2 regions of the Mesorhizobium sp. M0518 genome follow, and region 1 is predicted to be linked to the other one. Evidence: riboswitches for the same ligand, from Rfam matches in the RefSeq annotation. Region 1 holds a riboswitch; the other holds the start of a gene.

Region 1 (3,075 bases):
CTCCATGCGCAGGTCGATCGGCACATGCATCATCGAGCAAGAAGGCGCGATCTCGACGCGGTCCAAGGGCCAGCCGGCGACGATCGGTTTGATGCGGTCGAGAATGGCGGGCAGGTTCGCACGCCAGACGTTGCGGCCATCGATCAAGCCAAGCGAGAGCACCAGATCCTTCGGAGCGAGCCGACCCACCGTTTCCAGCTGCTCGGGAGCGCGCACGAGATCAATATGCAGCCCGGCCAAGGGCAGAGAAACCGCGGTTTCGAGATTGTCTCCCAGCGACCCGAAATACGTAGCCAGCATGATCTTCAGCTCGGGCGCGGCTTTCGACAGCTGGCCATAGGCGAATTCGAACGCAGCTCGTTCGTTCGGGTTCAGATCGAGGACAAGCGCTGGCTCATCGATCTGCACCCAGTCGGCTCCCGACAGCTTCAGCTTCTGCAGGACTTGCTCGTAAACGGGCAGCAGCCGCGGTAGGAGCGCGATGGGACCGAACCCCTCGGCAGGCGATTTCGCCAGCTTGAGGAAGGTGATGGGTCCAAGGATGACTGGGCGTGTGTGAATGCCGAGAGCTTTAGCCTCGAGGAAGTAATCGACCGGCTTCGATGACGAGAGGGCGAACGCCTGATCATCATCGAGTTCCGGCACAATGTAGTGGTAGTTGGTGTCAAACCACTTGGTCATTTCCATCGCGGTTACACCAGGTCCATGAGCCTGCTCCTGGTGACCAGCGTGTCCACAATCCTCCGTCTGACCCTGGTTGCCGCGCGCCATTGCGAAGTAGATGTCAAGTGGGACCTCGCCGCTATTCCAGCCGTAACGGGATGGAACGGCCCCGACCATGGCTGCGGCGTCGAGCACATGGTCGTAAAGCGAGAAGTCGTTCGACGGGATTTTCGACACGCCGCGATCGCGCTGCTCTTCCCAGCTAGCGGCACGGAGCGCCTTCGACGTCGTGAGAAGGTCGCCAGCGGACGATGTTCCGGACCAGTAGCTTTCAAGCGCGAATTTCAGTTCTCGCCGACGACCGAAGCGCGGCACGCCGAGCGTTGCTACAGGAATTTCCTGAGAGTCAGTCATGTCATACCCCGATGGTTGGGGCGCCGATGACAAGGAAGGCGCTAGCAGGCCGGCACGAACGCCGGCTTGCAGCGGCCACCGAGACACCCCGCCCGTGGACGTAATTCGCCGTGGCAGGTCTCCTGGCTCGCGGGGTCATAGCCTCTACCCGTCTTCCTGAGGGTATTCGCCTCAGTGACATGAGTGGGGTTGGCTCGCCGCTAACAGTTGCGGGGGCAGCGCCGGCATTGCACCGGCTTCCCTCTTAGCTCCGCTGCGGCAGCGCCGCACGCGAGAACCACGACACGCAGACAATCACAGCAGTCCGCTCTTTTGTCAATGACGCATAACGAAATGTTTATGTCGTTATGTGATTTCGCTTTTACGCTTGTCTAACATTGTGAAATATTCAGTCGCATTGGCGGCGCTGCTCCGCTGCCACCATTGTCCAACTAATGGATCCCTGTCGGGCTGCGACATCCCTCGCAGGTCGCCGATGAAGGATTTCGGACGAGACTTCAAGCGCGTGACAACGTCATTAGAATGCAGAAGATCGCATTGGTGGCGATGTCTAACGATGCGGCGGCAAGTCGTGCGTGCGTGGTAGAAGCGGTTTTCTCGGAGTGAGCGCCAAACCGCGGGAATTGGCACGCCAGTCGTCATCACGGGTGACTAGGCAATCGTGATGACTCCGCTCGGCGGCAAGAGACCACACTGACGGAGCCTGGCTCAAGGGTCTGATGCAAAGCCCGACTGTGGTCCCGATAAGCCGCTTAAGCCGCATTCAGGCGGTCAGGATAAGTATCTCTCTCTCCAAGCGCTCGGCATTGAGGGATGCGCAAATGCAGGCAAAGCTCGCGTGCTTCATATTCTGCATCATACGATCGGCAGGACCCAGTTTTTATAAAGTGCACGCGTCAGCGCGGTGTGCAATTCTGGCTCGGTCCGATACGAAGGCATTTGGGCCTCGCTGATCCAGCCCAAGCCAACATAGTGGAAGTGATCCGCAGGGACCGTAACCCGGCTGCTGTCCAGTTGCCGAACGAAGTCCGCTGACCAATGGTGGATCGTATACGCTTCAAGTTTGTCCATCATCCTCCGCCAGCGTTGGATGCGTTCTTCGCGCGGCATGCTGGCCGCTCTTGAGATCGCGGTAGCTATCTCGTCGGAGAGCCTCGGATTTACCAGCAGGGCGTCCTCGCCGAAGTCTTCGGCCGCGCCGGCAAACTTCGATAACACCAGAACGCCAGGGTCGCTCGGATCTTGTGCAGCAATGTATTCTTTCGCCACAAGATTCATGCCATCGCGCAACGGCGTCACAACGCAAACACGCGCGGCTCTGTAAAGACCCGCGATCTCAGCTTGGGTGAACGACCTGTTCTCATAGATAATCGGCATCCACTCGTCCGTGCCATGCCGGTTGTTGACTTGATTGACGAGTCTTTCGACGTCGCGCCGATATTCGCTGTACGCTTGGATGTCGCCACGTGAGGGAGTTGCGATTTGCAAGAGCGAGACACGTTGCGGCTCGACTGCCAGCAGATCGAAAGCTTTAATCCGATTGTCGATGCCCTTGGTGTAGTCGAGCCGATCGACGCCGATAACTAGCTTTGCTCCACCAAGTTTCAACTGCGAAATGTAGGCTTTCTGCGCCTCAAGCGAATCTGCGGCACACTGTTCGAATTGCTTCGGATCGATACCTATAGGAAACTTTTGGCATTGCGTCTGGCCATGGTCCGAGAAAACGACCCCGTCCTTGCTCTCCAGCCCCAAATGAGATTGGACACAGGCGAGGAAATTGCTCACATCACGGTCGGTCTGGAAACCGAGCAGATCATACTCGAGCATACATTTCATTAGCTCGCCAGAATTGGGCACGCGCTCCATCATGTCAGACTCGGGCCATGGCGTATGCAGGAAATGGCCGATCGGCCGGTCAATACCGAGTCTGTGCAAATCAGCGCCGAGCGGCAGGAAATGATAGTCATGAACCCAGTAGACTGCGTTATCTCCCAATTC
Region 2 (3,075 bases), on a different contig from region 1:
GCGCGGCCGCGACAGCACGTCCGCCAACCGACGGCATTCAAGCTCGAGATCGTGATCGGCCAGCATATGATTGGTCAGCCACAGCGTCAGGCAGTCGACAAGCACAGGCTGGCTGTCGGGCAAGGCCCCGAGCGCGCCGGCGAGATCGAGCGGTGCGTCGATGGTCGTCCAGCCTTCGCCACGCCGCGATCGGTGCAACGCGATGCGTTCATGCATCTCGTCATCCCAGGCTTGCGCCGTGGCGACATAGGTCCAGGGCGGCGGCAAGGCGGTCGCCAAAATTTCGGCGTGCGCGCTCTTGCCGGAGCGCGCGCCGCCGATGAGGAAGGTCAGTGTCTTGCGATCAGGCAAAGCTGTCGCGCAGGCTGGTCGCGGTGCCGGTGAAGCGGCCACGCACCACACCGACGACCGCGCCGAGCACCAGCCAGAACACCAGATTGGTCACGGTCACCGCCACCACGAACTGGTGATGCAGCCCTTCCGGAATCGCCGTCCCGTAACTGTCGGGCTGCGGTGCACCGACAACATGCGGTGCGACGATCAAAAGGACGGCAAGGATCGCCAGCGGCAGCGACTTGCGGAACGCGATCAGGCCGAGACCGGCAGTGGTTGCCGCCACCGTTGCCCACCACCAAATCTGCCGCTGGGTGAGATCGGCGGCCGGCATGGCCGGCAGTTCCGGCGGCAGGCCGAGGCCCGGCGCCAGCGTGAACACGGCAAAGCCGGCAAGGCCCCAGAACACGCCCTGGCGCCAGCCACCGATGCCGCCGGCGAATTCGGAGACCGCGACCAGGATCAAGGCGAAGCCGATGCCGGTGACGATATTGGCAAGCACGCTGAAGGCGAAACGCTCGAAACCCTCTGCCGGCGCCCAACCTTCGTCTGCCGGAGCGGCTTCCGCCGCAGCCGGGGCAGCAGAGCTCATCGCATCTCCCGCCGGAGCAGTTGTGCTCATGGCATTGCTATCCGTTGCGGCCGGAGCGCCATGGTCATGGTGATGCCCGCCGCCCGCCTGTTCGTAAACTTCCGCCTTCAGGATCAGCGGCACGGTGGCATAGGCCTGCAGGCAGGCGAGGACGACGCCGGCCACGAGCCCTGCGATCGCCGCGATGAACACGACGTTGCGAAACAGATTCATGATGTCAGCCCCTCGTCAGTGGCAGGGAAACGCCATCGAATGGCGATAGTCGTGAGCCGCATTATGGACGGCATCGATATGCGAGAAGCCGACAAAGCCCATCACGAAAATGCCGAGCAGCGCGGCAAGCGCGAGCTGCATGAAGCGCGACTGCGAGGAGACGGAGGCGCCGAGGGAGACGGAAGCGGTAGTCATGTCTTGTCCTTTCGCCCTCCACCCGAGGGCATCGAAGTCAGTTTCCTGTCGCCGGCAGGTCTCCTGGCTCACGGATCAGCGTCCTTCCCCACCTTCCCGAAGAAAAAATCCTCAGTGGTTTATGGAGAGGACTACCGCACACAGTTGCGGGGGCAGCCACGGCATTGGGCGAAATTCGCCCTCACCGCATTCCCTCTTGGCTCCAAAATGGAACCGGCGACACCGGTGACTATAGGCAGAATCCTCGCTTCCGGCAAACCAAATTCCGCCGGTGACCATTGCGAATGCGCCATGAAGGTCAAAGTGATTTCGGCAGATAGCGCCACGTCACAAAGCCGCAGACCGCCGCCAGCAGGCCGAGCGTGACGAACACCGAGCCCAGGCCGAAGAAGGCCAGCGCCACCGAATAGACCAGCGGCGGCGTCAACTCGGAAAAGTCGATAGGTGCGGTAGACCGCTGCCATCTGAGATCTTTCATAGGAGCGCACCGAGCGCATGAAGGCGGTCGAGCCGAGGGCGTCGAGCGCAATGGTGAAGAAGGCACCACAGAGCAGGAAGGCGCCGGTAAGCAACGGCACGGTTTCGCCGACGAAGCCCGCCGCCAGCAGCGCGGCTGACATGGCGAAATAGGCAAATGTCATGGTTCCGCGGCCACCAAAGCGCTTTCCTGCCTTGCCCCAGAAAATCGCCATGAACAACAGCGCGTTGCCGGCCGAAACCAGCAGGCCACCGGCCAGCTTGCCCTCGCCCGTGATGACCATGAACAGCGGCCCATAGACGAAGAACGTCGTCCAGAAGCAGGAGCGGCCGAAGGCAATCAGCCAGGCCAGTCTGAGCCTGGGCTGCGCGACGAAACGGCCGATATTGGCGAGCGGATTGACAGGGCGCGTCTTGCCCGGACGGATGGACTGGTTGTCGCCGAGGCGGTAGGTCCAGAACAGCGCCAGCAGGGCAAACGCGAACACCGCGACCGCACCATGCGCGGCATAGATGCCGAAGCGCGTGTAGAGGAAGATGCCGAGCGTCGGCCCACCGGTCCAGGCCAGCATCGACCACGCCATGCGCAGCGATTCGGCCTGCATGAAGTCGGTCTTGCGGATGTGGTCCATGATGTAGAGGTTGAGCGTGATCGACAGCGCGCTGGCGCCCATCACCCGGCACAGCATGCCGGCCAGTTGCCCGGCGAGCGTGTCGGTGATGAAGAACAGCGAGCCGACGGCCAGCAGGCAGGCGCCTGATGTGTAGACCCAGCGGCGGGCAAAACGGCGGATCAGCATCGGCATGAACAATGTCACCGACAGGCCGAGCATCGCCACGACTGTGTAGAGCATCGACACGATCTGCTCGTTGTGCAGTATCTCGTAGGCCTGGATCGGGATGACGCTCGACACCGTGGCGCGGGCGAAGGATTCAACCGCATAGAGCGACGCGAAGGTGCGCGCGTCCGCGGCCTTGAGAGCCGGCAGCCAGATCGGATGGCGCACATGGGTGGACATTGCTTTCCCCGAAGCAGATTCACCGGGTGAAATCTGACGTGGCGACCCCAGTGCCAATAAGAGGAAACCGACGTGCATCCGGCAAAAGCGAAGCCGGCCAAAGGCTTCCCGGCACTGGCCCAATGCCGCGGCCGATCCGGCGTTATCGGCAGGATTGCCGGTCTTCTTTTGTGCGGGGCAACCGTGATAGTCCTCCAGCGGGGCTGAATCAGAATGCGAGACCATGAGCATCCAAACGCCGACCGC

The links. A riboswitch is a leader RNA that binds a small molecule or an ion and turns the genes downstream of it on or off. The one in region 1 is predicted to bind cobalamin.
Region 2: linked by a shared signal. The riboswitch ahead of NKI66_RS07050 (CbtB domain-containing protein) and the one ahead of metE (5-methyltetrahydropteroyltriglutamate--homocysteine S-methyltransferase) in region 1 are both predicted to bind cobalamin.

The regions. Positions count from the first base shown of each region.
Region 1 is NZ_JAMYQY010000024.1:70,789-73,863, reverse strand. It holds gene metE (5-methyltetrahydropteroyltriglutamate--homocysteine S-methyltransferase) at 1-1,077, opposite strand, end outside; cobalamin riboswitch at 1,173-1,374, opposite strand; gene NKI66_RS27605 (alpha,alpha-trehalose-phosphate synthase (UDP-forming)) at 1,933-3,075, opposite strand, start outside.
Region 2 is NZ_JAMYQY010000004.1:61,809-64,883, reverse strand. It holds gene cobU (bifunctional adenosylcobinamide kinase/adenosylcobinamide-phosphate guanylyltransferase) at 1-351, opposite strand, end outside; gene NKI66_RS07055 (CbtA family protein) at 344-1,138, opposite strand; gene NKI66_RS07050 (CbtB domain-containing protein) at 1,154-1,333, opposite strand; cobalamin riboswitch at 1,370-1,566, opposite strand; partial or broken gene NKI66_RS07045 (MFS transporter) at 1,632-2,829, opposite strand; gene NKI66_RS07040 (heparan-alpha-glucosaminide N-acetyltransferase) at 3,053-3,075, shown strand, end outside.